2 regions of the Modicisalibacter sp. genome follow, and region 1 is predicted to be linked to the other one. Evidence: predicted binding sites of a transcription regulator. Region 1 holds the regulator's gene; the other holds the start of a gene.
What was found. Region 1 encodes LexA, which represses DNA repair genes until DNA is damaged. Its sites were predicted from a motif close to TACTGTNTANNTANACAGTA; they were not measured.
Positions count from the first base shown of each region.

Region 1 (15,316 bases):
GCTGTGCGGCGTGGCCCAGTGCCAGGATGCGAGCCAGGTTGCTGGCGAAGCAGGAAACGATCACCCGGCCTTCGCATGCGGCGACCGTACCCTCCAGCGCCCGGGCGACCTCGCCTTCGCTGCGCGAGGTGCCGGGGACGCAGGCATTGGTGGAGTCACCGACGACCAGATCGACGGGCGCGATGGCGCGATAGAGCTCGGGGTCCACCGGCTTGCCGATCAGTGGTTCGGGGTCGAGCTTCCAGTCGCCGGTATGCAGCACCCGATGGTGGGGCGTGGTGACCAGCAGGGAACAGCTTTCGGGAATCGAGTGCGTCAACGGCAGATAGCGCAGCGTGAAGGCGCCGCACCCCAGCGCCTCGCCCGGCGCGACCACCCGGATCGCGGTGTCGGGCAGGCCGCGTTCGGCGAACTTGGCACGCAGCAGGCCGGCGGCCAGCGGGGTGGCATAGATATCGCAGCCCCAGTGCGGCCACAGCCAGGCCGCGGCACCGATATGGTCCTCGTGACCATGGGTGATGAACAGCGCCCGCGGGCGGATGCCCTGCTCGGGAAGGCGCTCGATGTCCGGCACCTGGAGCGGGCCGCCGGGCAGGTCCTGGCGGATCATCATGCCGCAATCGATGGCCAGCCAGTCGTGTCGATAGCCGTAGAGGTTGAGGTTCATGCCGATCTCCCCGCTGCCGCCCAGGGGCAGGAAGGACAGCGGTGGCTTGCGGCGGGGGCGGATCTGGACGCGAGAGTGCAACATCATCGACACGGCATTGTCATGGGGACCCCACTATACGGGATGGTTCCGGGGGCTCACAACGCGCGTTAGCGCAGGGCCGCGATTTCGTTAGAATAGTTGGCCTTCAGTGCCTTTCCTTGCGGACACAGCGGACCTTTCATGGCTCATTCGTATCGTCTTGTCGTTTCCTGTCCCGACCAGGTCGGGATCGTTGCTCGGGTTTCCAATTTCATCGCCGCCCAGGGGGGCTCCATCACCGAGGCCAACCAGCACTCGGATCTGGCTACCGGGCGTTTCTTCATGCGCTACGAGATTCGCTTCGAATCGGCCGTGGACGCCGACGCGCTTCGGGCCACCTTTGCGCCGATCGCCGAGGCGTTTTCCATGGACTGGGCGTTCCATGACTCGCAGCGTCGCAAGCGTATCGTGCTGATGGTGTCCCGCGCCTCGCACTGCCTGGTGGATCTGCTCTATCGCTGGAAGGCCGACGAACTCGACTGCGAGATTCCCTGTGTGATTTCCAATCACGAGGACCTGCGCGATCTCGTCGAGTGGCACGGCATCGACTTCCACCATGTCCCGGTGCCGGCCACCGACAAGACGGACGCCTTCGAGGAGACCCAGCAGCGCATCGAGGCGGCACAAGCCGATGCCGTGGTGCTGGCGCGCTACATGCAGATCCTTCCGCCGTCGCTGTGTGAACGCTACGCCGGCCGGGTCATCAACATCCATCACAGCTTCCTGCCCTCGTTCGCCGGCGCGCGACCGTATCATCAGGCCTACGAGCGTGGCGTCAAGTTGATCGGCGCGACCTGTCACTATGTCACCCAGGAGCTGGATGCCGGCCCCATCATCGAGCAGGACGTGCACCGCATTTCACACTGCCATACCGCACAGGATCTGGTGCGCTTCGGGCGTGACATCGAGAAGGCCGTGCTGGCCCGCGGACTGCGCTGGCACCTGGAAGACCGGGTGCTGATCCACGGCAACAAGACCGTCGTGTTCGCCTGATTCAGTCAGGAGAACAGCAGCAGCTGGCGGGCATCCTCCGCCGGCCGCAGCCGTGCCCCGACCCCCAGCAGACGCACCGGGCGGGCGCCGCGCTGCCAGGCCGCCTCGAGCAGTGTCGCGAAATGCTCGGTGTCCATCTGGGCGCCGGCGGCCTCGAGGGTGGTCAGCGTGAAGTCATCGAAACGGACCTTGATGAAGCTGCCCTTGATCGCCGGATCGCCGTGACGTGCCAGGCGTGCCCGTAGCCGCTCGATCAGTGGAGGCAGGGCCGCCCGGCAGGCCGCGAGGTCCGGCAGGTCCTGATGGAAGGTGGTCTCGGCGCTGATCGACTTGCGCTCGCGTTCGGTCTTTACCGGTCGGTCGTCAATGCCACGGGCTAGCTCGTGAAGCCGCTGGCCGAACTTGCCGAAGTGGTCGACGAGCGCCTCCCGCGACCAGCTCCGCAGGTCGGCGCAGGTCGCGATGTTCAGCGCCGCCAGCCGGGCCGCGGTGGCCGGCCCCACGCCGTGAAGCCGGTCCACCGGAAGCTCGGTGATGAAGTTCTCGACGGCCTCCGGGGGGATGACTGTCAGGCCGTCGGGCTTGTCCCAGTCACTGGCGATCTTGGCGAGAAACTTGCTGGGCGCCACGCCCACCGAGAGCGTGATGCCGGTGCGCCGGCGCGTTTCCTCCTTGAGCCAGCGGGCCATCCAGGTGGCGCTGCCCCGGAAACGACGGACCTCGCTGACGTCGAGATAGGCCTCGTCGAGCGAAAGTGGCTCGATTCGTGGCGTCAGCTCGCGGAAGATCGCCTGAATGCGTTCGGACACCTCGCGGTAGCGGGGAAAGTCCGGTGGCAGCAGGGTCAGGTCCGGGCACAGCCGCAGGGCACGTGCCGTGGGCATCGCCGAGTGGATGCCGAAGGCGCGCGCCGGATAGTTGCAGGTGGCGATGACGCCGCGCTGGGCCGCCGTGCCGCCGATCGCCAGCGGGATGTCGCGCAGCGCGGGATTGTCGCGCATCTCGATCGCGGCATAGAAGCAGTCGCAGTCGGCATGCAGGATCTTGCGCATGCGCGGGGCTCGCGACTCAGTTGAGCGCCTGGCCGTTGCCGCCACGGATGACGCCGACGCCGATGCCTTCGATTTCCAGAGAGTCCTGGCGCAGGTCGAGTTCGATCGGGTCGAAATCGGTGTTCTCGGGCAGCAGGGTCACGTGATGACCCCGGCGTTGGAAGCGCTTGACGGTAACGTCATCCTCCAGCCGGGCGACCACGATCTGGCCGTCGCGAACGCGATTGGTGCGGTGTACCGCGAGCAGATCGCCCTCGAGGATTCCCACGTCGCGCATCGACAGGCCGCGCACGCGCAGCAGGTAGTCGGCGCGGGGCGAGAAGAAGTCGGGGGACAGCGGACAGTAGCGGTCGATGTGGGCGGCCGCGAGGATCGGGCTGCCGGCGGCGACTTCGCCGATGACGGGCAGGCCCGGCTCGCCGTCGGGGGCGGCTTCCGCCTCCTGTGGCGGCAGGCGAATGCCGCGCGACGTGCCCGGAATCATGCGGATCACGCCCTTGCGCTTCAGCGCGCGAAGGTGTTCCTCGGCGGCGTTGGGCGAGCGAAAGCCCAACGCCCGGGCGATCTCGGCGCGGGTCGGCGGATAACCCAGCTCGTTCATGGTCTTGACGATGAAGTCATAGACATTCTGCTGGCGCGGGGTGAGAGAGCGGGTCATGCGGCCTCCGCTGGTCGCTGGCGATGTGAGTATGTGGCTAAGTATACAGCATGGCATTGTATCCAGTAATTGCGAGCGGTGAGGCGCGGGGCCGCGCGAGCGTGTTTGAAACGCCACGGATTGTTGTCTTTTGGTAAGCCGAGTAGAATTCCAATAACGTTTCAAACAGCCGTTTATCAGCAGGCAGGGATATAGCATGGCTCAGACCGACACGGTGACTCGCATTCTCAACACCGCCGAAGTGCTGTTCGCCGAGCGCGGCTTTGCCGAGACGTCGTTGCGCACCATCACCAGCAAGGCCAAGGTCAATCTCGCGGCCGTGAACTACCATTTCGGCTCCAAGAAGGCGCTGATCCAGGCCGTGTTCGCACGTTACCTGGATCCCTTCACCGAGCGTTTCCATGCAACCCTGGACGCGCTCGAGCGGGAGTACGATGGCCGCCCGATCCCGCTCGAAGTGTTGCTGGAGAGCATGGCGCGGACGGTGCTGGAAGTGCCCGCCGAGCGCAACAGTCTCAAGGTCTTCATGCGGCTGCTGGGGCTGGCCTACACCCAGGCCCAGGGGCACCTGCGCGGCTATATTCAGCAGCACTACGGCAGCGTCTTCACCCGCTTCACCGAACTGGTGCGCCGGGCCACGCCGGAGCTGCCGGATGCCGAACGCTTCTGGCGCCTGCATTTCATGCTGGGCACGGTGATCTTCACGCTGTCGGGGCTGGACGCGCTGCGCGACATCGCCGAGAAGGACTACGGGGAGCATGTCAGCGTACGCGACCTGATTCGTCGCCTGCGCCCGGTGGTGGTGGCCGGCATGAATGCGCCGCTTCCCGAGCCGCCGCAGGCGGTGGCGGTATGAGCCTGGCCACGCCGCGACTGGAAACCCTGCCGCCGGAAGACGGGGTGTGGCTGGAGGTCGATGTGGCGCGTCAGGCGCTCAACGTCTGGTGCGGCCGCGAGTGTCTGGAAGCGCACGCCGTCTCCACGGCCGCTGCCGGGGCCGGCCAGGCCGAGGGCAGCGGGGGGACGCCGCTGGGCTGGCACTATATACGCGCGGTGATCGGCGACGGCCAGCCGGTGGGCTGCGTGTTCCGCGGCCGTCGGCCTACCGGCGAGGTGTACTCATCGGCCCTGGCCGCCGAGCATCCCGAGCGTGACTGGATCCTGACACGCATCTTCTGGCTCTGCGGTCTCGAGCGGGGCCTCAATCGCGGCGGCAGCGTCGATTCCCAGCGCCGCTATATTTACCTGCACGGCACGCCGGAAAGCGAGCCGATGGGGTATCCCGCCTCGCACGGCTGCATCCGGCTGCGTGACGCGACCCTGCTGAGGCTGGGCGAGCTGGCGCCGCCCGGTACGCCGGTCTGGCTGCACGCGTGAACACGGATACGCTGTCGTCGACTACGCCATTGGTCTAGAATCGGCCCCCTTCACGGGCAAGGACATCGCTTATGACCCAACCCATCGGTCCGGTGATGCTGGATCTCGAAGGCACCACCCTGACGCGCGAGGAGCGCGAGCTGCTGCAACGTCCCGAGGTCGGGGGCGTCATCCTCTTTGCGCGCAATATCGTCGATGCCGCCCAGGTGCGCAGGCTGTGCGACGCGATCCGTCGCCTGCGTGGCGATCTGCTGCTGGCCATCGACCAGGAGGGCGGGCGCGTGCAGCGGTTGTGTGAGGGCGTCACCCGGCTGCCGTCGATGGGCCGGCTGGGACGCTGCTATGTTGACGACCCGGAGCGGGCGCGGCAGTTCTGCCACGATGCGGGCTGGCTGATCGGTCTGGAGATGGCGGCGTGCGGGCTGGATCTGACGTTCGCGCCGGTGCTCGATGTCGATGCCGGGGTGTCCAGCGTGATCGGCGACCGCAGTTTCTCCCGCGATCCCCATGCGGTGGCGGCCATGGCGGGGGCTTTCGTCGACGGGCTGCACGAGGCCGGCATGGTGGCCGTGGGCAAGCACTTTCCCGGCCATGGCGGGGTCGCCGCCGATTCGCATCACGAGCTGCCCGAAGACCCGCGTTCGCTGCAGGCACTGCGCGAGCATGACCTGATCCCCTTCGCGTCGCTGGCCGGGCGCCTGGAAGGGATCATGCCCGCCCATGTAGTCTACCCGGCCTTCGATGCCCGTCCGGCGGGCTTCTCGCCGAGCTGGCTGGGCATGCTGCGCGAGGATCTGGGCTTCAAGGGCACGATCTTCTCCGACGACCTGTCGATGGCCGGCGCGCACGTGGCCGGCGGTCCCGCCGAGCGGGCCCGCGAGGCACTGGGAGCCGGCTGCGACATGGTGCTGGTCTGCAACGACCGCCCGGCCGCGCAGGCGGTACTCGACGCCTGTGTCGGCCGTACCACCAAGCGGCCGGCCCGGCTGCGCTACAGTCGGGCGCGCCCCGACCTGGCCTCGCTGCCGGCCCTGTCGCGCTGGCGGCGCATTCATGCCCGGCTGGAAGGGCTGATCGAGACCGACCCGGCCCCACGGGAGGACTGACGTGCTGGAGGTGCTGGCGCCGCTCGAGCAGTGGGTGAGTCGCCATGTGTCGTTGCCGACCGCGCTGGTGACGCCGCTGGTGATACTCGCCACGGCGCTGCTGGCCGACGGCTTCACGCGGCTGGTGATCTGGCGTGCGGCCCAGTGGCTGTCACGCACCCGCAGCCGCTGGGATGATGTCGCCCTGTGGGCGATTCGCCGGCCGCTGTGGGTGGGCATCTGGGGTGTGGCACTGATCGCCCTGACGGGGCTGGTCGGCAAACGGCTGTCTCTGACCTGGGTGGCTGCCCATGCACCGACTGCGCTGTGGCTGTTCACGCTGGTCATGCTCGGCTGGTTCGGTATCCGCCTGACCCGTGAGGTGGAGCGGCGCCTGGTGTTTCCGCCGCCCCGGCATCCCGCCCGGCCGCTCGATGCGTCCATGGCCTCGGCGATCAGCAAGCTGGTCGGCGCGCTGATCCTGACCCTGGTGGTGCTGGCGGCGCTGCAGGCGCTGGGCATGTCGCCGTCCGGGCTGCTGGCCTTCGGTGGCGTCGGCGGGCTGGTGGTCGGCTTTGCCGCGCGCAACGTGCTGGCCAACTTCTTCGGCGGGCTGGCGATTCATCTCGACAACCCTTTCAAGGTGGGTGACTGGATTCGCTCGCCGGACCGGGACATCGAGGGCGTCGTCGAAGATATCGGCTGGCGCCTGACCCGGATACGCGGTTTCGACACCCGCCCGTTGTACGTGCCCAACATGATGTTCGGCTCGATGGTGGTGGTGAATCCATCACGCATGCACAACCGGCGCATCAAGGAGCGAATCGGCCTGCGTTACGCCGACCTCGACAAGGTGGCGTCAGTGACCCGGCGCATTCGCGAGTACCTCGAGCAGCACGACGACATCGAGAGCGATGACCTGTGCATGGCCTATTTTCAGCATTTCGGCGAGTCCAACCTGGACATCCTGATTCATGCCTACACCCGGACCACCGACTGGGCGACGCATCAGGCCATTCAGGAAGCGGTGCTGCTGCGCTGCGCCGACATCGCCACCGAGGCAGGCGCGGTCGTGGCGATTCCCGCCCGTGAACTGCATGTCGCCGGGCCGCGCGCCGAGACCCCGGTGCCGGCCCGCGAAGCCTCGGCGACCCGGCATCATGACGAGTCGCCCTCGTCGCCGCCTTCCTCGCGCCGGGGCACGCCTCCCCGCCGCGATTCCCAAGACAGAGACACTGACCAGGATTCCGATGTCTGAACTCGATACCCAACACCACGACTCCCTGCACTCCATGCGCGAGATCATGGACAATGCCGATTGCCTGATCAGTCAGAGCGAGGTCGAGGCGGCGCTGGATCGCATGGCCGAGGCCATGACCGAGCGTCTGGGCGACAAGCTGCCGGTCTTCTACTGCGTGATGAACGGCGGCCTGATTACCACCGGCCACCTGCTGACGCGGTTGGGCTTCCCGCTCGAGGTGGATTATCTGCATGCCACGCGCTACCGCGGGCGTACCCGGGGCGGTGAGCTGTTCTGGCGGGTGTCGCCGGAGATTCCCATGGCCGGCCGTCATGTGGTGATCGTCGACGACATCCTCGACGAAGGCGCCACCCTGGCGGCGATTCTCGAGTATTGCCGCGAGGCGCAGGCGGCCAGCGTGTCCACGGCCGTGCTGGTGGACAAGCGCCACGATCGCAAGGCCGTGCCGGGGCTCAAGGCGGATTATTGTGGCCTCGAGGTCGAGGACCGTTACGTGTTCGGCTTCGGCATGGACTACAAGGGCTACTGGCGCAACGCGCCGGGCATCTTCGCACCCAAGGGGATGTGAGGCGATGGCCCGCCTGGCTTTCTGCCGAGCGGGCCTTCCCCTCTAGAGTCCCAGCTCCTGGCTCGCTACCTCGCGCATCTTGTACTTCTGAATCTTGCCGGTCACCGTCATCGGGAAGACGTCGACGAACTTCACGTAGCGCGGAATCTTGTAGTGGGCGATGCGCCCCTTGCAGAACACCCTGAGCCCCTCTTCATCGAGGCTTTCGCCCTCGATCAACTTGACCCAGGCCATCACTTCCTCGCCGTACTTCTCGTCGGGCACCCCGATGACCTGTACATCGGAAATGGCCGGATGGGTATAGAGGAAATCCTCGATCTCGCGCGGATAGATGTTCTCGCCACCGCGAATGATCATGTCCTTGATGCGTCCGGTGATCGCGACATAGCCCTCGTCGTCCATCTGTGCCAGATCGCCGGTGTGCATCCAGCCGGCGGCGTCGATCGACTTCGCGGTGGCTTCCGGATTTTCCCAGTAACCCAGCATCACGCTGTAACCGCGGGTGCAGAGTTCGCCGCGCTCGCCGCGGGGGACGATGCGTCCGGTCGCCGGGTCGACCAGCTTGACCTCCTGATGCGGATGGATGGTGCCCACCGTGGTGACCCGCTTGTCGAGCGGGGCGTCGGTCTGGGTCTGCAGGCTGACGGGGCTGGTTTCGGTCATGCCGTAGCAGATGCTGACTTCCTTCATGTGCAGCTTGTCGATGACCTGGCGCATGACCTCGATGGGGCAGATGGAGCCTGCCATGATGCCGGTACGCAACGAGCTCAGGTCGAAGGTGGGAAACTCGGGGTGCTCGAGCTCGGCGATGAACATGGTCGGCACGCCGTACAGGGCCGTGGCGCGCTCCTCGGCGACGGCGGTCAGCGTCGCCAGCGGGTCGAAACCTTCGCTCGGATAGATCATCGCCGCGCCGTGGGTCATGCAGCCCAGGTTGCCCATCACCATGCCGAAGCAGTGATAGAGCGGCACCGGGATGACCATGCGGTCCGCATCGGTGAGGCCGATGCGCTCGGCGACGAAGTAGCCGTTGTTGAGAATATTGTGGTGGGAGAGGGTGGCCCCCTTGGGCGCGCCGGTGGTGCCGGAGGTGTACTGAATGTTGATCGGCTCGTCGAACTGCAGTATCGCCTGACGCTCGGCCAGCGCCGCCGCGCTGACGGCATCGGCGCGGGAGAGGAGGCCGTCCCAGGTCAGCATGCCGGGCAGGGCCCAGTCCTCGTCGAGGCAGATCACCCGCTTGAGCGCGGGCAGTCGCTCGCTGGTAAGGGGCGTGCCGGCCTTGCTGAGCTGCGGGACCAGCTCGGCGATCATGTCGGCGTAGCGCGAGGTCTTGAAGGCGCCCTGCAGCACCAGGGTCGATGTGCCGGACTGGCGCAGGGCGTACTCCAGCTCGTGGGTACGGTAGCTGGGGTTGATGTTGACCAGAATGGCGCCGATCTTCGCCGTGGCGAACTGGGTGATGGCCCATTCGCTGCGGTTGGTGGCCCAGATGCCCACCCGGTCGCCCTTTTCCACGCCGATCGCCATGTAGGCGCGGGCGGTACGGTCGACGATGTCCTGAAGCTCGCGCCAGGTATAGCGCTGGCGCTGGTGGCGGCTGATCAGCGCGTCTCGTTCGGGATGACTGTCGACGATGGCGTCGAAGCAGTCGCCGATGGTCTCGCCCTTCAGCGGCTGGTGGCTGATGCCGCTGACGTAGCTGTAGCGCGGCGTCGGCGCCGTGGCGCTCGCGGTATCGGTGTGGGGTGTCATCGTTGGATTCCTGCTTGTTGTTGTGGCGAAGGGGAATCGGATGTCAGGTGTCGCGCGAGTGGCGTGCCAGCAGGGCGTCGAGCGAGTCGCGACAGCGATCCTCGACGTCATCGAGTTCGTTCTGCAGGGCGTGGATGTCCTCGAGCTGGCGCTCGAGCCCCCGGCGCTTCTCGGCGAGGATGTCCAGCATCCGGCGCAGCTGGCGTTCGTCGCCATCCGGTGCATGGTCGTAGAGCTGGATGACCTCGCGAATTTCCGCGAGGGAAAAGCCCAGTCGCTTGCCTCGCAGCGTCAGTGCCAGGCGCACCCGGTCCTTCTCGTGATAGACGCGGGTCTGCCCGCGCCGTTCCGGTTCCAGCAGACCTTCCTGCTCGTAGAAGCGGATGGTGCGCGGCGTGACCTCGAAGCGCCGGGCCAGCTCGCCGATCGAGTAGGTCCGGCGTTCGCGGGACGCCGTCGGGGAAAGGGTCTCGGACATCGGACTATCCTCATGCTTGGGGTGATGACGCGATTGTCAGGCACCCGGAGCCAAGGCTAGGCGAGCTTGACGTTTACGTAAAGTAGACCAAGTGTCACCTTGCCGGGTCGCCGGGGAATGCTAATTTTGCCTGAGACACCCGCACGATTCCGGAGGCTGCCGTGGATTTTGCCCTGAGTGACGACCAGCGTGCCCTGCAGCAGGCAGCGGCGGATTTTGCCCGGGTGGAACTGGCCCCGCATGCCGCCGAGTGGGATGCCGCCGCGCACTTTCCGGTGGAGGTGATCCAGCGTGCCGGCGAGGCCGGCTTTCTCGCGCTCTATGTCGACGAGGCGCAGGGCGGGCTGGGATTGTCGCGCCTCGAGGCGTCACTGATCTTCGAGCAGCTCGCCCAGGGCTGTGTGTCGACCACCGCCTATCTGACCATTCACAACATGGCGGCCTGGATGGTGGCGAAGTGGGGCAGCGAGGCCGTGCGCGAGGCCTGGATGCCGGCGCTGGTCAGCGGGCGGCAGCTGGCTTCCTACTGCCTGACCGAACCCGGTGCCGGCTCGGACGCCGCCAGTCTGCGTACCCGTGCGGTGCGCGAGGGTGACGACTACGTGATCGACGGCAGCAAGATGTTCATCTCGGGCGCCGGATCCACGGACGCTCTGGTGGTGATGGCCCGCACGGGCGCGCCCGACAGCGGTGCGGCCGGCATTTCCGCCTTTCTGGTGCCGGCGGACGCCGCGGGGGTTCATTACGGCAAGAACGAGGACAAGATGGGCTGGAAGAGCCAGCCGACCCGTCTGGTCAGCTTCGATGGCGTGCGGGTACCGGCCGGGCAGCGGCTGGGCGAGGAGGGCGAGGGTTTCAAGCTGGCCATGAAGGGCCTGGATGGTGGGCGGTTGAATATTGCCAGCTGCTCGCTCGGGGCCGCACAACTGGCGCTGACCCTGGCGCGGGACTACCTGCATCAGCGACGTCAGTTCGGTCGTGAGCTGGCGGCGTTCCAGGCCCTGCAGTTCCGCTTCGCCGACATGGCCACCGAGCTTGTGAGCGCGCGCCTGATGGTGCGTCATGCCGCCTGGCGGCTCGACCACGACGACCCCGCGGCCAGTGCGCACTGCGCCATGGCCAAGCGACTGGCGACGGATATCGGCTTCAACGTGTGCAATGAAGCACTGCAGTTGCATGGCGGTTATGGCTACATCAAGGAGTATCCGCTCGAGCGGCTGGTGCGTGATACTCGGGTCCACCAGATCCTCGAAGGAACCAATGAAATCATGCGCGTGATCGTGGCTCGACGGCTGTTCGAACCCGATGCCCTCGAAAACCTGATATAACGCAGGATACACGCACGCTGCACGGGAGACTGCCGTTTCATGACCGAACCGCTCGTTCGCTTCACCGAACTCGCCGGCCGCGACGGCGCACGCATCGGCCGCGCGACGCTCAACGCCCCGCGCTCGCTCAACGCCCTGTCCCTGGCGATGATCGAGACACTCACGGCCCGCCTGGCGGCCTGGGAGCAGGATCCCGGCATCGCCGCGGTGTGGCTCGACGGCGCTGGTGGCAAGGCGTTCTGCGCCGGTGGGGATGTGGTAGCACTGTATCGCGCGATGACCGATGTCGAGCGGGGTGCCGCCTTTGCCACCACCTATTTCACTGCCGAGTATCGGCTCGACCACCGCTTGCATACCTTCACCAAGCCCCTGATCGCCTGGGGCGACGGCATCGTCATGGGCGGTGGCCTGGGGCTGCTGGCCGGGGCGGGTGAGCGCGTGGTCACCGAGGCCTCGCGCCTGGCCATGCCGGAAATCACCATCGGCCTCTATCCCGACGTGGGGGCGAGCTGGTTCTTCAACCGCATGCCCAGCGGTATCGGCCGCTACCTGGGGCTGACCGGAGCCCAGCTCAACGCTCGTGATGCGCTGCTGCTGGGGCTGGCCGATCGGTGTATCCCCGGCGACCAGCAGGAGGACGTGCTGGCCGCCTTGCAGGCGGCGGATCTGACACACCCTGCGGATGCGGTGACGAAGGTGCTGGCCCGCTTCGAGGCTCGCGAGACGGCCCCGGAAAGCCTCGTGCTGGCGCATCTCGACCGATTACAGGCGATGACTCAGGTGGCCGATGTCGCCACCGCCGTCGAGCGCATCCTGGCGGACACGGATGACGACCCCTGGCTGACGGCCAACCGCGAGCGCCTGGCCGGCGGCTGCCCGATCACCGCGCATCTGGTGTGGGAGATGCAGGCGCGCCACCGCCACACGAGCCTGGCCGATGCGCTGCGTGACGAGCTGAACCTGGCGGTGCAGTGCGCCCGGCATGCGGACCTGGCCGAGGGCGTTCGCGCGCTGCTGATCGACAAGGACAAGCAGCCGCGCTGGTCGCACCGTGACGTGGCCAGTGTGCCGCGCCACGACGTCGAGGCGTTTCTGGCGCCGCTGTGGCCGGCCCGGGAGCACCCTCTGCAGGACCTTTAGAGTTTATTTCCAATCCCCTGCAATAGTGGGCGCCGGGGACAAGGCAAAGCGGGGGTCCTTTGCCATGGATGGCAAAGGTAGCGCCCAGGGAGGGGTTTACAGCGCCCCCGCGAGGCTTGTCGTCGGAAGAGCCCACCTGGCGTACCGTTCCAGGTTCCACGACAACGACAATTCAAGGAGCAAGCCATGCAAATCGCCTTCATCGGTCTGGGTAACATGGGCGCGCCGATGGCCGCCAATCTGGTCAAGGCCGGTTACCGCGTCCGCGTCTTCGACCTCGTGGAGGGGGCCATGCAGGCCCTGGCCGCCGAGGGCGCTACGCCCGCGGGCTCGGCGCGGGACGCGGCGGACGGTGCCGACGTGGTGATCTCGATGCTGCCGGCCGGTGCTCATGTGAAATCGCTGTATCTGGGCGGCGACGACCAGCCCGGGCTGCTGGAGGCGCTGAGCGGGCAGCCGCTGATCATCGATGCCTCCACCATCGCCCCGGAGGACGCGCGAGAGGTGGCCGGTGCCGCCGCCCGTCGCGGCCTGACCTGCCTGGACGCACCGGTGTCGGGCGGCGTGGGTGGCGCCCGGGCGGGCACCCTGACGTTCATCGTCGGCGGCAGCGAGGCGGGCTTCAACACCGCCAGGCCGATGCTGGAGGCCATGGGACGCAACGTCTTTCATGCCGGCGACAGCGGGGCGGGGCAGGTGGCCAAGATCTGCAATAACATGCTGCTGGGCATTCTCATGAGCGGCACCGCCGAGGCGCTGGCGCTGGGGGTCGAGAATGGCCTGGACCCGGCGGTGCTATCCGAGATCATGAAGCAGAGCAGTGGCGGTAACTGGGCGCTCAATGTCTACAACCCCTGGCCGGGGGTGATGCCCCAGGCGCCGGCCTCCAATGACTATCAGGGCGGCTTCCTGGTCGATCTGATGAGCAAGGACCTGGGGCTGGCGACCTCGCTGGCGCTCACCTCCCGCTCGCCGATCCCCATGGGGGCCCAGGCGCGCAATCTCTACGCCCTGCACGCCGGCGGGGGCAACGGGCGGCTGGACTTCTCCAGCATCCAGCGCTTCTATCGTGGCGGTGACACCTCATGACGAACTTGATCAAGGGCGCGGCCGAGCTGGTGGCCGAGGCCGAGCGGGAAATCGAGACACTCACGCCGGCTCAGGCGCTGGCCCTGCACGGTCAGCCGGGCGTGACCTTCGTCGACATTCGCGACGTGCGCGAGCTGCAGCGCGAGGGCGGTATCCCCGGCGCGCTGCATGCCCCGCGCGGGCTGCTCGAATTCTGGGTGGACCCGGCCTCGCCCTATCACCAGGCCGCCTTCGCGCGTCCGGATCGCTTCGTGCTGTTCTGTGCCAAGGGGCAGCGTTCGGCGCTGGCCACGCAGCAGTTGCAGCGCATGGGGTTCGGACCGGTCTGCCATATCGGCGGCGGTTTCAGCGCCTGGTGCGAGGCGCAGGGGCCTGTCTCGCGAGAGGATTGATGCGGCGGCAGGGGCTTCTATGCTGAACGGACGCAGTCCGCGTACTTCGGGAGGTTGAATATGACTCAGGTGCTGTTGCCCGTCGCCGACGGCAGCGAGGATATCGAAACCGTCACGCTGATCGATGTGCTGCGGCGTGCGGATGTGCAGGTCACGGTCGCCTCGGTCATGTCGCAGCCGACGGTGACCCTGGCGCGCGGGACGCGGCTGGTCGCCGATACGTGCCTGGCGGAGGTCGGCCCGGAACGGGGCTTCGAGATGATCGTGCTGCCCGGCGGCATGCCGGGCGCGGAGCACCTGCGCGACTCGCTCGATCTTGCCGAGCGACTGCATCGTCAGCGACGCGAGGATGGCTGGATCGGTGCGCTCTGTGCCGCACCGGGCGTGGTGCTGGCGCCGCTGGATCTGGTCCAGGGCTACGTGGTGACCGGCTATCCCGCCTTTCAGGCCGCGCTGGTCGAGGCCGGCGGTCATCTCTCCCGCCAGCCGGTGGTGGAGGACGGCAAGCTGGTGACCAGCCAGGGGCCGGCCACGGCGATGGCCTTCGCCCTGCACTTGGTCAGGATACTGGTGGACGAGACCACCGAGCGGCGCATTGCCGAGGGCCTGCTGACCGATGTGATGGGGTTCTGAGCTCTGTCTCACGCTTGGGTTGCGCGGCAGCCTTGGGCAGAATGAGCCCCTTTGTCTGCCCGGGACGCCCGCATGCCCCCATCGACTCGCTCGCCTGCCGCTTCTCCCTTTCTGCATGGCCCCATCGCCGCGACACTGGCGCGCAAGTCGCTGCCGGTGATGCTCGGCATGGTGGCGATGATGCTGTTCAACCTGGTGGATACCTGGTTCATCGCCGGACTGGGTACGCAGCCCCTGGCGGCGGTGGCCTTCACGTTTCCGGTGACCTTTACCGCGATCAGCCTGGCGATCGGTCTCGGCATCGGTACCTCCGCGGTGGTGGCACGGCGCCTGGGGCAGGGCGAACACGCCCTGCTGCGGCGTCGCGCCACGGATGCCCTGCTGCTGGCGGTGGTCGTCGGCGCCCTGGTGACGGCCACGGGGCTGGCCACGCTCGAACCGTTGTTCCGGTTCCTGGGGGCTGATCGTGGGCTGATGCCGTTCATCGACGCCTACATGGGTGTCTGGTACTGGGGCGCGGGGCTGCTGATCGCCCCGCGGGTACTGAACAGCGTGCTCCGGGCGCAGGGCAACACCCTGGTGCCGGGGCTGATGATGGCCGCGGCGGCGCTGCTCAATGCCCTGCTGGACCCGCTGCTGATCTTCGGCGCCGGCCCCCTGCCGGCGATGGGCGTGCGAGGCGCGGCCCTGGCGACACTGATCAGCTGGGGCGTGATGACCCTGGGGCTATTGTTTCTGCCGGTATTGCGCACCAGCCTG
Region 1 covers NZ_JBSREH010000025.1:76,291-91,606, forward strand. The annotation lists gene ACTCB7_RS08630 (ribonuclease J) at 1-667, opposite strand, end outside; gene purU (formyltetrahydrofolate deformylase) at 890-1,741, shown strand; gene dinB (DNA polymerase IV) at 1,747-2,793, opposite strand; gene lexA (transcriptional repressor LexA) at 2,810-3,451, opposite strand; gene ACTCB7_RS08650 (TetR/AcrR family transcriptional regulator) at 3,648-4,307, shown strand; gene ACTCB7_RS08655 (L,D-transpeptidase family protein) at 4,310-4,828, shown strand; gene nagZ (beta-N-acetylhexosaminidase) at 4,900-5,934, shown strand; gene ACTCB7_RS08665 (mechanosensitive ion channel family protein) at 5,936-7,171, shown strand; gene ACTCB7_RS08670 (hypoxanthine-guanine phosphoribosyltransferase) at 7,164-7,742, shown strand; gene ACTCB7_RS08675 (AMP-binding protein) at 7,785-9,497, opposite strand; gene ACTCB7_RS08680 (MerR family transcriptional regulator) at 9,541-9,975, opposite strand; gene ACTCB7_RS08685 (acyl-CoA dehydrogenase family protein) at 10,137-11,303, shown strand; gene ACTCB7_RS08690 (enoyl-CoA hydratase/isomerase family protein) at 11,343-12,443, shown strand; gene mmsB (3-hydroxyisobutyrate dehydrogenase) at 12,630-13,532, shown strand; gene ACTCB7_RS08700 (rhodanese-like domain-containing protein) at 13,529-13,924, shown strand; gene ACTCB7_RS08705 (DJ-1 family glyoxalase III) at 13,985-14,557, shown strand; gene ACTCB7_RS08710 (MATE family efflux transporter) at 14,630-15,316, shown strand, end outside.

Region 2 (15,316 bases), on a different contig from region 1:
CGACATCCAGGAGTTCATGATCCAGCCGGTGGGCGCGCCGAACTTCCGCGAGGCGCTGCGCATGGGCGCCGAGGTCTTCCATGCGCTGAAGAAGGTGCTCGCGGGTCGCGGCCTGTCCACCGCGGTAGGCGACGAAGGCGGCTTCGCGCCCAACCTGGCGTCCAACGCCGAGGCCCTGGCGGTGATCAAGGAGGCCGTCGAGCAGGCCGGTTATACCCTGGGCAAGGACATCACCCTGGCGCTCGACTGTGCCTCCAGCGAGTTCTATCAGGACGGCCAGTACAACCTGGCGGGCGAGGGCAAGTCCTACGACGCCGCCGGCTTCGCCGACTACCTGGCCGGGCTGTGCGACGATTACCCGATCGTCTCCATCGAGGACGGCATGGACGAGTCCGACTGGGACGGCTGGAAGGCGCTGACCGAGAAGCTCGGCGACAAGGTGCAGCTGGTCGGCGACGACCTCTTCGTCACCAACACGCGCATTCTCAAACGCGGTATCGACGAGCAGATCGGCAATTCCATCCTGATCAAGTTCAACCAGATCGGCTCGCTCTCCGAGACGCTCGACGCCATCCGCATGGCCCAGGACGCCGGTTTCACCGCGGTGATCTCGCATCGCAGCGGCGAGACCGAGGACACCACCATCGCCGACCTGGCAGTGGCGACCTCCGCCGGCCAGATCAAGACCGGCTCGCTGTGCCGCAGCGACCGTGTCGCCAAGTACAACCGCCTGCTGGTGATCGAGCAGCAGCTCGGTGACAAGGCCCGCTACCCCGGCCTCAAGGCCATCAAGGGCCAGGGCTGAACGCTCCATCAGGTCTCACCGCGCCGCCGGCCAGCCGGCGGCGCTTCCCGCCTGTCAGTCCTTATCCATGTCGCGTGTAAGCGATCTCCTACACGGCCTGTCCGCCGGGGTGGGCAATGTCGCATGCCCACGGACCTTGTGTGATTTAACTTATTGTTCTTAAGGCTTATTCCGTCCGGATTGCGGTTCATTCGCGCTGCCGCCGTCCGCTACCCCGGTTGTGGCAATCCTGCGATGCGGCAAAATGTCCGAGGGATACGGGAAAGCGAACTCGGTTCGCGAAGGCAGGACGCCGCGGGATACGGTGGAATGCCATGGGATGCACAACGGTCCGTCGCGCCTGGCAGGACGCCATGCGGGGCAGGGAAGGGGCCGAGGGAAGCGGGCAGAGGATGTTGCCCGAAAGGGATTGTTTCGGGATCAGGCGGCCAGCGGCCGCCTTTTTTCGTTGCCTGTCCGCCCCGAGGCGGGCCCGGGGCGGGAACCGATCAGCGCTCGAGAAGCGGCTTCTTGCCGGGCTTGCCGTCCCAGTCGGTCGCGTCGGCCGGCGGATCTTTCTTCTCGGTGATGTTGGGCCACTCCTCGGCGAGTTCGGCGTTGAGCGCGATGAACTCCTGCTGGTCGTCGGGCAGTTCATCCTCGGAGTAGATGGCCTCGGCCGGGCACTCCGGCTCGCACAGTGCACAGTCGATGCATTCGTCGGGGTGGATCACCAGAAAGTTCGGCCCTTCGTAGAAGCAGTCGACCGGACAGACCTCGACGCAGTCGGTGTATTTGCACTTGATGCAGTTTTCGGTGACGACGAATGTCATGGTGTCTCCCTCGGATCATGGCGGGTCGGAGGCGACCGACATGTCCGGTACAGTCGGTCATGGCTGGTTATAAATGACGGGGCTATTATAAGGCCCTATTCTAAGTTGGCTCATTCTAGTCGCGGCCCGCCGGGAGCGGCAAGCGGGGCGATCGAACGATTGCGCATGAGGTCATGCCCGCTCGCCGTGCCGCCTAGAGCCGCTCGCGCCAGCGATAGAGCAGCTCGAGCGCCTGCCGTGGCGAGAGCTCGTCCAGCGCCAGTTCACCGAGCTCGTCGACCAGCGGATGCCGGGCGCTGGCGAACAGGTCGGGCTGCTGCGGCGCCGGCGCCGTGTCGTCGGCCCGGATCGGGCGCTGGCTCTGGTCGATCTCCTGCTGCTCCAGCCCGGTGAGCTTCTCGCGGGCCCGGGCGACCACGGCGGCGGGCACCCCCGCTAGCTGGGCCACCTGCAGGCCGTAGCTCTGGCTGGCCGGGCCTTCCTCGACACGGTGCATGAAGACGATACCGTCGCCGTGTTCAGCGGCGGTCAGGTGCACATTGCTCACGCCGTCGATCTGCTCGGCCAGCGCGGTCATCTCGAAGTAATGGGTGGCGAACAGGGTCAGGGCGCGCACGCCCGCCAGATGTTCGGCGCTCGCCCAGGCCAGTGACAGGCCGTCGAAGGTGCTGGTGCCGCGGCCGATCTCGTCCATCAGAACCAGGCTCTCGGCGGTGGCGTTGTGCAGGATGCTGGCGGTCTCGGTCATCTCGACCATGAAGGTCGAGCGCCCGCCGGCCAGGTCGTCGCTGGAGCCGATGCGGGTGAAGATGCGGTCCAGCGGGCCGATCTCGGCGCTGTCCGCCGGCACGAAGCTGCCGCAGTGGGCGAGCAGGGCGATCAGCGCCGCCTGGCGCATGTAGGTCGACTTGCCGCCCATGTTGGGGCCGGTGATCACCAGCATGTGGCGCTCGCGATCGAGCTGCAGGTCGTTGGGCACGAAGGGGGCATCGCTAACGTGCTCGACCACCGGGTGGCGTCCGCCGTGGATGGTCAGGCCGGGCGTCTCGGCGAGCCGCGGACACACCAGGTCGAGCGCCAGGGCGCGTTCGGCGAAGGCCGCCAGCACGTCGAGCGCGGCCAGGGCGCGGCCGCTGGCCTGCAGGGCGTCCAGCTCGGCGCCCAGGGTGTCGAGCAGCCCCTCGTAGAGCAGCTTCTCGCGGGCCAGGGCGCGGGACTTCGCGGACAGCGCCTTGTCCTCGAACTCCTTGAGCTCGGGGATGATGAAGCGTTCGGCGTTCTTCAGCGTCTGGCGGCGGATGTAGTCGGCCGGCGCCTCGCGGGCCTGGGCGCGGGGAATCTCGATGTAGTAGCCGTGGACGCGGTTGTAGCCGACCTTGAGGCCGGCCAGCCCGGTGCGTTCGCGCTCGCGGGTCTCCAGCCGGACCAGGTAGTCGCCGGCGTGCTCGGCCAGGCCGCGGTGCTCGTCGAGCTCGGCGTCGAAGCCCTCGGCGATCACCCCGCCGTCGCGGATCACCACCGGCGGGCTCTCGACCAGGGCGCGCGTCAGGGTCTCGGCGAGTTCCGGGTAGGGGCGAATATGGCGCTTGAGCGCGTCCAGGGCGGAGCCCTCCTCGAGCGTGGCGAGGCTCGCCTGCAGCTCGGGCAGGGCGTTGAGCGCATCGCGCAGGCGGGCCAGGTCGCGCGGGCGGGCGCTGCGCAGCGCCACGCGGGCGAGGATGCGCTCGACGTCGCCGATGTGCTTTAGCGTCTCGCGCAGGTCGAGGTAGCGCTCGCTGTCGAGCAGGCGCTGCACGGCGCCCTGGCGCGCGACGACCTGGTCGCGGCCGCGCAGCGGGCGATTGAGCCAGCGCTTGAGCAGCCGCGAGCCCATCGCCGTGGCGGTGGTGTCGAGCACGCTGGCCAGGGTGTTCTCGCTGCCGCCGCCGAGGTTGGTGTCGATCTCCAGGTTGCGGCGGCTGGCGGCGTCGATCACCACCGATTCGTCGCGGCTCTCCACGCCCAGCGCGGTGACGTGGGGCAGGCGCGAGCGCTGGGTGTCGCGGGCATAGTCGACCAGTACCCCGGCGGCGGTGATCGCGCACTCCAGATGCGCGCAGCCGAAGCCGCGCAGGTCGGCGACGCCGAACTGGTCGCACAGCAGACGGGTCGCCGTGTCGTGATCGAACAGCCAGGGACTCTGGCGCGTCAGCCCGGGGCGCTCGGCGAGGGCCGGCGGCAGCTCGGTGCCGTCGGCCACCAGCAGTTCGGCGGGGGCCAGACGGTGAATCTCGGCGAGCATGTCGGCCTCGCCGTCGACCTCCAGCACGCTGAAGCGCCCGCTGGAGAGTTCCAGCCAGGCCAGCCCCCAGCGCTCGCCCTGCGCGTGCAGGGCCAGCAGCAGGTTGTCGCGCCGGGCGTCGAGCAGCGCCTCGTCGTGCAGGGTGCCGGGGGTGACGATGCGTACCACCTGGCGCTCCACCGGCCCCTTGCTGGTCGCCGGATCGCCCATCTGCTCGCAGATCGCCACCGATTCGCCGGCCTTGACCAGTCGCGCCAGATAGCCCTCGGCGCTGTGGTAGGGTACGCCGGCCATGGGGATCGGCGCGCCCGCCGACTGGCCGCGCGCGGTGAGCGTGATGTCGAGCAGCTGCGCGGCACGCCTGGCGTCGTCGTAGAACAGCTCGTAGAAATCGCCCATCCGGTAGAAGAGCAGCACGTCGGGGTGCTCGCGCTTGATCTTCAGGTACTGGGCCATCATCGGCGTATGGCTGGTCGATTGGCTGGCAACCGCGTCTGGCATGGCGTTGGAGGCTTCCCTGTGGCGTGGGCACATCCGTCGAAGACGGCGATCGTGGCCGGCCATTCTAGCGCAGTCGGCGCGCGGGTCGACAGACCGCCGGGGCGGCGCACGGGGGTGGCGGCATCTGCTAAGCTGACGGCGCATGCACGGGGGGAGAGATGCGGTGAATCGCGAGCAGACGTTGTCGCACCTGACGATCGGGGCGCTCGCCGAGCGCCTGCAGCGGTGCTGTCTGGAGCGGGGGGTGACGCTCACCACCGCCGAGTCCTGTACCGGCGGCGGGGTGGCCAGCGCCATCACCGATATCGCCGGCAGTTCGGCGTGCTTCGAGACCGGCTATGTCACCTATTCCAATGCCGCCAAGCAACGGCTGCTGGGAGTGCCGGCGGCGATCCTGGCCGAACGGGGCGCGGTCAGCCGCGAGACCGTCGAGGCGATGGTCGCCGGGGCCTGCCGGGAGAGCGGCGCCGACCTGGCGGTGGCGATCAGTGGCGTCGCCGGCCCCGGCGGCGGCAGTGCCGAAAAGCCGGTCGGCACGGTGTGGTTCGCGTGGGGCGACACCCGGGCCTGCCGCAGCGAATGCCGGCATTTCACGGGCGACCGCCGGGCCGTTCGCGAGCAGGCCGTGCACCGGGCGCTGAGCGGGCTGCTCGAGGCCCTGGGCGCGGCCGACAGCGGTGCGACGCGGGCGACGCAGGGATAGGCGAGCGCGGTTTTTTTCGTCATAATACTGGTCAATCATACAGTGTCGGCGGGCTGCGGTTCGCGGCTTGTCCCGCCCGGGTCGCCGGCGCTGCTTTCACGGGTTTTCAGGAGGCCTTTCATGGCACAGGACGACAATCGCACCAAGGCGCTCAACGCCGCGCTGTCCCAGATCGAGCGCCAGTTCGGCAAGGGTGCCGTGATGCGCATGGGCGACGCGCCCCGGGTGGCCATGCCGGCCGTTTCCACCGGCTCGCTGGGGCTGGACATCGCGCTGGGTATCGGCGGGCTGCCCTACGGTCGCGTGGTGGAAATCTACGGGCCGGAGTCCTCGGGCAAGACCACCCTGACGCTGTCGGTGATCGCCGAGGCGCAGAAGCAGGGCAAGACCTGCGCCTTCATCGACGCCGAGCACGCCCTCGACCCGAGCTATGCCGAGAAGCTCGGCGTCAACATCGACGACCTGCTGGTCTCGCAGCCGGACACCGGCGAGCAGGCCCTCGAGATCTGCGACATGCTGGTGCGCTCCGGCGGGGTCGACGTGATCATCGTCGACTCGGTGGCGGCCCTGACGCCGCGGGCCGAGATCGAGGGCGAGATGGGCGACTCCCACGTCGGCCTGCAGGCCCGCCTGATGTCCCAGGCGCTGCGCAAGATCACCGGCAACATCAAGAACGCCAACTGCATGGTGGTGTTCATCAACCAGATCCGCATGAAGATCGGCGTGATGTTCGGCAGCCCCGAGACCACCACCGGCGGCAACGCGCTGAAGTTCTACTCCAGTGTGCGTCTGGACATCCGCCGTACCGGCTCGGTCAAGCAGGGCGACGAGGTGACGGGCAACGAGACCCGCGTCAAGGTGGTCAAGAACAAGGTCTCGCCGCCGTTCCGCCAGGCCGAGTTCCAGATCCTCTACGGCAAGGGCATCTATCATGCCGGCGAGGTGGTCGATCTGGGCGTGCAGTGCAAGCTGATCGACAAGGCGGGCGCCTGGTACAGCTACCAGGGCAGCAAGATCGGCCAGGGCAAGGCCAATGCCGCCCAGTACCTCGAGGACAACCCGGCGGTGATGGAGGAGATCGAGAGCCAGATCCGCGCCCAGCTACTCAACACGCCGGAGCCCAAGGCCAAGGAAGGCGAGGCCGAAGCGGTCGAGACACCGCTCGAGGATCGTGACGAACTCATCTAGGCGGCCGTCATGACCCCGGATTCGCTTGCCACGCCGCGCGACGACGCCATCCGCCTGCTGGCGCGTCGCGAGTACGCCGCCGCCGAGCTGCGCACCCGCCTGACCGCCAGGGGCCATGAGCCGGCGGCGGTCGAGGCGGCCCTCGCCCGGCTGGCCGAGGAGGGGCTGCAGTCGGACGCGCGCTTCGTCGAGCACTTCGTGCGCAGCCGCATCCAGCGCGGCCAGGGGCCGGTCAAGATCCGCGCCGAACTCGGCCGGCGCGGCGTGGATGGCGCACTGATCGGCGCGGCCCTGGGCGACGCCGACTGCGACTGGCATGCACTGGCCTGCGAGGTGCTGGCCAAGCGCTTCGACGGTCCCGGTGACGGGGCCCGAGAGCGGGCGCGCCGCCAGCGCTTTTTGGCCGGGCGCGGCTTCGACGCCGACCAGGTTCACCACGCCTTGGCCCATGCCTGGCACGAAACCTGACTCCCTTCTTCGCCCGAGCCTGGGCGCCGGCCAACCCCGACGCCCCCTTTCTCACACGGGTCTCCTTCCCCGTCCCGATGCGACGCGGCATCGGCGCCCTCGCGCCGCCATTGACGGCGGCGTCTTTAGTCCCCCGCTGAACGCGTTATACTAGAGCGCCTTGCGACGGCTCAGGGCGGCCTGTTCCCGTCATCTTCCGGCTCGCTTCGCGCACGTTCGGTGTCGAGGCGTCGAGTGACTGCCATGGCCGCAGCGCCCTAACGCACATTGCCACGGATTTGCTATGAAAAGCGCAGATATCAGACAGGCCTTTCTGACCTTCTTCGAGGAGCAGGGCCACACCATCGTGCCGTCGAGCTCGCTGGTGCCGGAGAACGACCCGACCCTGCTGTTCACCAATGCCGGCATGGTGCCGTTCAAGGATGTCTTCCTTGGCCGTGATCCGCGCCCCTATGTCCGCGCGACCTCGGCCCAGCGCTGCGTGCGCGCCGGCGGCAAGCACAACGACCTGGACAATGTCGGCTACACCGCGCGCCACCACACCTTCTTCGAGATGCTGGGCAACTTCAGCTTCGGTGACTACTTCAAGCGCGAGGCGATCCGCTTCGCCTGGACCTTCCTCACCGAACGCCTGGGCCTGCCGGCCGACAAGCTGTGGGTCACCGTCCACGTCAGCGACGACGAGGCCGAGCGCATCTGGAAGGACGAGATCGGCGTCGATCCCGAGCGCTTCTCCAAACTCGACGAGGACAACTTCTGGCAGATGGGCGACACCGGCCCCTGCGGCCCGAGCTCGGAGATCTTCTTCGATCACGGCCCCGAGGTGTGGGGCGGCCCTCCCGGCAGCCCGGAAGAGGACGGCGACCGCTACATCGAGATCTGGAATCTGGTGTTCATGCAGTACGATCGCGATGCCTCGGGTACCCTGACGCCGCTGCCCAAGCCGTCGATCGACACCGGCATGGGACTCGAGCGCATCGCCGCGGTGATGCAGGGCGTGCACTCCAACTACGAGATCGACCTGTTCGCCAACCTGCTCAAGGCGGCGGCGGAGATCATCGGCCACGATGACATCACCACGCCCTCGCTGCGGGTGATCGCCGACCACATTCGCTCCTGTGCCTTCCTGATCGTCGACGGCGTGCTGCCCTCCAACGAGGGGCGCGGCTACGTGCTGCGCCGGATCATCCGCCGCGCGGTGCGCCATGGCCACAAGCTCGGCGCCCGCGAGCCGTTCTTCCACAAGCTGGTGGCGGCACTCGACGCCGAGATGGGCGGGGCCTACCCGGAGCTGAGCAAGGCTCGCGAGCAGATCGAGAAGGTCCTGCTCAAGGAGGAGGAGCAGTTCGCGCGCACCCTCGACCACGGCATGGGCCTGCTCGAGGCGGCGCTGGGGGAACTCGACGGCGAGGTGCTGGCCGGCGAGACCATCTTCAAGCTCTACGACACCTACGGCTTCCCGTTCGACCTGACCGCCGACATCTGCCGTGAGCGTGGCGTGACCCTCGACGAGGCGGGCTTCGAGCGCGAGCTCGAGGCCCAGCGCGAGCGGGCCCGGGCGGCCAGTCAGTTCGGTGCCGACTACAGCGCGGCGATCGAGGTGGAGGGTGAGACCGCCTTCACCGGCTACGACCGGCTCGAGGACGAGGCGCGGATCACCGCGCTGGTCGATGGCGAGGGCAATGCGCTGGCGGCGCTGGAGGCTGGACAGAAGGGGGTGGTGGTCCTCGATCGCACCCCCTTCTACGGCGAGTCGGGCGGCCAGGCCGGCGACACCGGTTATCTCGAGGCCGACGGTGCGCGCTTCCAGGTGACCGACACCCAGAAGCAGGCCGGGCATCATCTGCACCACGGGGTGATGGTCGAGGGCGTGCTCGAGGTCGGCGGTCACGTCGCCCCGCGGGTGGATGCCTCGCTGCGGGCGGCGACCATGCGCAACCACTCGGCCACCCACCTGCTCCACGAGGCGCTCAAGCGGGTGCTGGGTGACCACGTCCAGCAGAAGGGCTCGCTGGTCACCGCCGAACGGCTGCGCTTCGACTTCAGCCACTTCGAGGCGCTGAGCGCCGAGCAGCTGGCCGAGGTAGAGGCCATCGTCAATCGCGAGATCCTCGCCAATGCCGCGACGGGCATCGAGCACATGTCGCTCGACGAGGCGAAGGCGCGCGGTGCCGCGGCGCTGTTCGAGGCCAAGTACGGCGAGGATGTGCGGGTGCTGACCATCGGCAGTGACGGCTTCTCCGTCGAGTTGTGCGGCGGCACCCACGTGGCCCGCAGTGGCGACATCGGCGCCTTCCACATCCTCGCCGAGACCGGCATCGCCGCCGGTGTGCGTCGCATCGAGGCGGTCACCGGCGAAGGCGCGCTGGCCTACTTCCGCGATCAGGAGGCGCGTCTGGCGCGAATCGGCGAGCGCCTTCGCGCCAAGCCCGAGCAGGTGGAATCGCGCATCGATGCCCTGCTCGAGCGCAACCGGACGATGGAGAAGGAGCTCGAGCGGCTCAAGGCCAAGCTGGCCAGCGCGGCCAGCAACGACGTGCTCGCCGAGGCTCGTGAGGTGGCGGGCGTCAAGGTACTGGCCAAGCAGCTCGAGGGTGTCTCCGGCAAGGAATTGCGCACCCTCATGGACCAGCTCAAGAACAAGCTGGGCTCCGGCATCCTGGTGCTCGGCGTGGCCGATGCGGACGCCGGCAAGGTCAGCCTGATCGCCGGGGTCACCGATGACCTGACCGGACGGGTCAAGGCCGGGGCGTTGGTCAATCATGTCGCCGGGCAGGTCGGCGGCAAGGGCGGCGGGCGCGCCGACATGGCCCAGGCCGGGGGCAGTCGCCCCGAGGCCCTGCCGTCGGCCCTGGCCGGCGTGCCCGACTGGGTCGCCCAGCAACTGGGCTGAGTGTTTCGCAAGGGCCGCGTGGCAGGATGTCACCGGCCCTTTCTCATGGTCGGGGCCGTGCGCTCCGGCCGGCGAAGGGTTTTCCATTCATGTTCCAACACGGATAGGCAACTCATGGCGCTATACGTACAGAAATTCGGCGGTACCTCGGTGGGCTCGGTCGAGCGCATCAAGGCCGTGGCCGAGAAGGTCAAGCGGTTCCGTGACGAAGGCCATCAGGTGGTCGTCGTCGTCTCGGCGATGAGCGGCGAGACCAACCGGCTGGTCGGGCTGGCCAACGAGATCAACGACGAGCCCACGCCGCGCGAGATGGACATGCTGGTTTCCACCGGTGAGCAGGTCACCATCTCGTTGATGGCCCTGGCCCTGCACAAGCTGGGCGTGCCGGCGACCTCGTACACCGGTTCGCAGGTGGGCATCCTCACCGACAGCGCCCACACCAAGGCGCGGATCCAGCGCATCGAGACCGATGAGATGCGCGAGGACCTGAACGACGGCAAGGTGGTCGTGGTCGCCGGCTTCCAGGGCGTCGACGAGGAGGGCAACATCACCACGCTGGGTCGCGGCGGCTCCGACACCACCGGGGTGGCGCTGGCCGCGGCGCTCCAGGCCGATGAGTGCCAGATCTACACCGATGTCGACGGCGTCTACACTACCGACCCGCGGGTGTGCTCCCGGGCCCGGCGCCTCGAGCGCATCACCGTCGAGGAGATGCTCGAGCTGGCCAGCCTGGGCTCCAAGGTCCTGCAGATTCGCGCCGTCGAGTTCGCCGGCAAGTACAATGTGCCGCTGCGTGTGCTGTCCAGTTTCGAGGATGGCCCCGGCACCCTGATCGTCGCTGATTCAGATGAAGAAGAGGATTCCATGGAAGAACCGCTGATCTCCGGTATCGCCTTCACGGCCAATGAAGCCAAGCTCACCCTGCTCAACACGCCGGATATCCCGGGGGTGGCCTCGAAGATTCTCGGCCCGATCGCCGATGCCAATATCGAAGTGGACATGATCGTCCAGAACGTGGCGCCGACCGGCAATTACACCGACTTTACCTTCACCGTCGCCAAGAGTGACTTCAAGCAGACCCAGCGGATTCTCCAGAATGAGGTGATTCCGGCGCTGGGCGAAGGGGAGCTGCGCGCCGACGACAACATCGCCAAGGTCTCCCTGGTCGGGGTCGGCATGCGCTCCCACGCCGGTGTCGCCTCCAAGATGTTCCGCGTGCTGGCCGAGGAGAACGTCAACATTCGCATGGTGTCCACCTCGGAAATCAAGATCTCGGTGGTGATCGACGAGAAGCACATGGAGCTGGCGGTTCGTGCCCTGCATGAAGCCTTCGGACTCGACAAGGATCGCGTGGAAAGCGAGTGAGCCATGCATAGGACCCGCAAGTGGTTCTACGCTGTAGGGGTGTAAGGATACACACGGTCCATAGCAGGGCTTTCATTCAACGTGACGATGAGGTCTCATTGGCCGCGTTGTTGGCCCGCAAGGAGCGTTTGGCGCATAATCAGCGCCGCGCTTCTTCTATGGACCATAGCTGTTGCGCACCCCGTTGGAAGAAGTCTGAAAGGAGATCAGCCATGCTCATCCTGACCCGCCGAGTCGGCGAGACACTCATGATCGGTGACGAAATTACCGTCACCGTGCTGGGGGTCAAGGGGAACCAGGTCCGAATCGGCGTCAACGCACCGAAGAACGTTTCCGTGCATCGCGAGGAAATCTATCAGCGTATTCAGCGCGAGCGGACGGAAAGCGACAGCGGAGAGGTCGAAACCTGATCGAGGCGGGGGATCGCGAGTCAGTCAGCATGATCGGCGTTACCCCGCAATTTCGATCTCTCGGAGCAGCAGGGAGCCTGTCGCATGGCCCCACCGCCGGACCGCCGACAGAAAAATTGCCACAAGGGTGGACAAGGCCCAGTAAAATCGGTAATCTACGCGCCGTGTTGATGAGGGAGAGATGGCCGAGTGGCTGAAGGCGCTCCCCTGCTAAGGGAGTATAGGGTTTATAGCCCTATCGAGGGTTCGAATCCCTCTCTCTCCGCCATTCAACATGTGAAGACGGTAGTGAGCGCCCGTAGCTCAGCTGGATAGAGTACCTGACTACGAATCAGGTGGTCGGAGGTTCGAATCCTCCCGGGCGCGCCATCTTCTCCGGTCGAACGCATCCGTGATGCGGAACGTTCACCAAAGACGCCATGACGCCGTCACAGAAGTTGCGTCATCGACATCGCTGACTTGATGTCGACAATCTGTAAAGCGCCCGTAGCTCAGCTGGATAGAGTACCTGACTACGAATCAGGTGGTCGGAGGTTCGAATCCTCCCGGGCGCGCCAGAATTGCATCCGCCCTCCCTCCCGGGAGGGCGGATTTCGTTGGTAACCGCGTTTTTCCTTGGCAGCTGATGGTCTGCCGGCGTCGCGAGCCGGTACCCTGTAGCGGTCGTCTCGAGGCGCGTCGCATTCTGCGGCGCGCCTCTTTTTTTGCCACCGGCCGGGCCCGGGCGGGGTTCAGACGGCCAGCGTGGCGGCTTCGTGGTGCGCCTGGGGCGATTCGCGGCAGGGAGCCTGCAAGCCGGCGAGAAACGCATCCAGCCGCGTCTCGCGGCGCAGGGTCGCGAAGCGCCGGGCCGCCTCGGCATCGCGGCCACGCATGATGTTGAGCCACTGCTTGAGCAGCGACACCACCACCTTTTCCGGCAGGTTGCGGCGCTGGTAGTCGGCATAGCGGCACAGCACCTCGGCGCGGGCCTGCCAGGGCGTGGCGGGCAGGCACTCGCCGCTGCGCTGCCAGTGGCGGATGCGGCGCGGCAGCAGCGGGTCGGCGAGCACGGCCCGGCCCAGCATCACATCCTCGCAGCCCGACAGGCTGCGAGCCTTCCAGTAGTCGGCCAGGCTCCAGATATCGCCGTTGGCGATCACCGGGATCGTCAGCCGCGAGCGGATGCGGGCGATCCATTCCCAGTGGGCGGGCGGCCGGTAGCCTTCGTTGCGGGTGCGCGCATGCACCACCAGGTGGCGGGCGCCGCCGTCCTCCGCCGCCCGGGCGCAGGCCAGGCCCAGCTGCTTGTCGGCAAAGCCCAGGCGGATCTTGGCGGTCACCGGGATGGCGCCCTCCACGGCGCCGGCCACCGCGGCGACGGCGCGCTCGACCCGCCGCGGGTCGCGCAAGAGGCTGGCCCCGCCGTCATGGCGATTGACGGTCTTGGCCGGACAGCCGAAGTTCAGGTCGAGGCTGGTGGCGCCGAGCGCGAGGGCCTGGCGGGCGTTGGCGGCCAGGGCCTGCGGGTCCGAACCCAGCAGCTGCAGGTGGACGGGGACGCCGGCGGGGGTAACGACGCAGGACTGGCGCAGTTCGGGGCAGTGCTTGTAGAAGACCCGCGGCGGCAGGCGCGCGTCGACCACGCGTACGAATTCGGTGACCGTCCAGTCCAGCCCTTCCTCTCGGGTGAGCAGGTCGCGGGTGACGGCGTCGATCACGCCTTCCATGGGGGCCAGGCCGATCCGGCCCGGATAACGTAAAGCCTGCACCGGCGAGTGCCTCCTGCCGCAACATCGGGGCGCGCTAGTCTAGCAGGCGGCGCGCGCTTGGCGGGAGGGGCGAACGGGCTTTTCAGGGGACGTCGAGCAGGCTCAGGCGCCCCTTGAGGCGGGATTCGAGTTCGGCCAGCTCCACGGGCGACTCGCTGGGCCAGCCGACGGTGAGCACCACGCCGTCGGCGGCATAGTCCGCCTGCTCGACGGGAATGGCCTGTTCGCCGAGCCAGCCGCGTGCCTGGGCCTCGCCGGCGAAGTCGACGCGCAGGCGCAGCGGACGGCGCGCCGTGAAGGTTGCCAGCGGCAGGTCCGCCAGCGCCTGCTGTACCGCCTGGGAATAGGCGCGCACCAGCCCGCCGGTGCCGAGCTTGGTGCCGCCGAAATAGCGGGTGACCACGCAGCCGATCTGGCCGATGCCGCTGCCGTCGAGCACCTGGAACATCGGGCGGCCCGCGGTACCGCCGGGTTCGCCGTCGTCGGAAAACCCGATCGCCGTCTGCTCGCCGGGCGGGCCGGCGATGAAGGCGCTGCAGTGGTGACTGGCGTCGGGGTACTGCGCCCGGGCCGCGCCCAGCAGCCGCTCGAAGGCCGCGATGTCCGGGGCATGGCACAGCCAGGCGATGAAGCGGCTGCGTTCGGTCTCGATCTCGTGGCGGTGCACCGCGTCGGGCGCGAGGGCGGGAATCGGGTACGCCATCAGGCGGCGACCTCCGATCGGCGCATCACGCCCATCACCAGCCCCAGGACCTGGATATCATCGTTCTTCAGGTAGATCGGCGGCATGGTCGCGTTGGCCGGCTGCAGGCGCACCCCGCGCTTCTCGATATAGAGCTTCTTGAGCGTGACCTCCCGATCGTTGATCAGCACCACGGCGGTCTCGCCGTTCTCGGCGCTCTCCTGGCGCTCGATGATGATGATGTCGCCGTCGTGGATGTTGCAGTCGATCATCGAGTTGCCGCGCACCCGCAGGGCGTAGGTGTTGCGGCGCACCATGCGTGAGGGAATCGACACGCTGTCGCGATCGGGGCAGGCCTCGATCGGCAGCCCGGCGGCGACCTGGCCGAGCAGCGGCACCTCGACCAGGTCGGTGGCGTCGAGCGTTTCCCAGGCGGCATCGTTGAGGGGCAGGTTGGGCAGGCGTTGCAGGTAGTGTGGCTGAGCGGACTGCATGACCGTCTCCATCGGCTGCGACGTGGGGCCGGGCGAAGCGTCTTCTGGCGCTGCCGCCCGGTGGCCAGAGCATCATAGCAAGCGCGGCAGGGACGGCAAACGCCGCTTCGCGGCTGGCTGCCAACGGCGCTTTCGGGGTAAAGTGCCGGGCGAATTCGTGCGGGAGAACGTCGTGACATTTCGTCTCGAGGCCCGGGGGCTGGCCTGTGAACGCGATGATCGATGGCTGTTTCGTGATCTCGACATCGGCGTCGGCCCCGGGGATGTGGTTCGTGTCGAGGGGCCCAACGGCAGCGGCAAGACCACGCTGCTCAAGCTGCTCGCCGGCCAGCTGCCGCTGCAGGGCGGCGAGCTGTGCTGGAACGGCGACTCCCTGCGCCGGGCCCGTCCGGCCTTTCTCGCCAACCTGCTCTACCTGGGGCACGCCCCGGGCATCAAGCCGGCGTTGAACGCCCTCGAGAACCTCGCCTGGTATCAGGCCCTGCACGGCGAGCCCGGCAGCCACCGGGCGCGCCTGGCCGCGCTCGAGACCCTGGGGCTGGCCGGTTTCGAGGAGGTGCCGGCGGCCCAGCTTTCCGCCGGGCAGCAGCGGCGCATCGCCCTGGCGCGGCTGACGCTCTCGCCGCGCCTGCTGTGGATTCTCGACGAACCGTTCACGGCCATCGATCGCCAGGGCGTGGCGGCGCTCGAGGACGCCCTGTGGAACCATGCGGCGGCCGGCGGCGCGGTGCTGCTGACCACCCATCATGAACTGCACGCGCGCGGGGCGCTGACCCGCGTGGACCTGAGCAAGGCGGGCGACTGATGCAACCCCGAACCTCCGTCGCCGGCCTGGGGCCGGCCCTGCTGGCGACGCTGCGCCGGGACCTGACCGTGGCGCTGCGTCGCCGCGGTGACCTGGTCAATCCGCCGGCCTTCTTCGCCCTGGTCATCACGCTGTTTCCGCTGGGTATCTCGCCGGCG
Region 2 covers NZ_JBSREH010000033.1:114,829-130,144, reverse strand. The annotation lists gene eno (phosphopyruvate hydratase) at 1-805, shown strand, start outside; gene fdxA (ferredoxin FdxA) at 1,294-1,617, opposite strand; gene mutS (DNA mismatch repair protein MutS) at 1,811-4,399, opposite strand; gene ACTCB7_RS10980 (CinA family protein) at 4,563-5,102, shown strand; gene recA (recombinase RecA) at 5,223-6,290, shown strand; gene ACTCB7_RS10970 (regulatory protein RecX) at 6,300-6,758, shown strand; gene alaS (alanine--tRNA ligase) at 7,042-9,651, shown strand; gene ACTCB7_RS10960 (aspartate kinase) at 9,766-11,016, shown strand; gene csrA (carbon storage regulator CsrA) at 11,229-11,426, shown strand; tRNA gene ACTCB7_RS10950 (tRNA-Ser) at 11,602-11,694, shown strand; tRNA gene ACTCB7_RS10945 (tRNA-Arg) at 11,719-11,795, shown strand; tRNA gene ACTCB7_RS10940 (tRNA-Arg) at 11,907-11,983, shown strand; gene ACTCB7_RS10935 (tRNA dihydrouridine synthase) at 12,158-13,135, opposite strand; gene ACTCB7_RS10930 (IMPACT family protein) at 13,260-13,880, opposite strand; gene ACTCB7_RS10925 (LexA family protein) at 13,880-14,353, opposite strand; gene ccmA (cytochrome c biogenesis heme-transporting ATPase CcmA) at 14,526-15,158, shown strand; gene ccmB (heme exporter protein CcmB) at 15,158-15,316, shown strand, end outside.
Region 2: the regulator LexA is predicted to act here: its motif matches at 5,128-5,147, upstream of recA (recombinase RecA).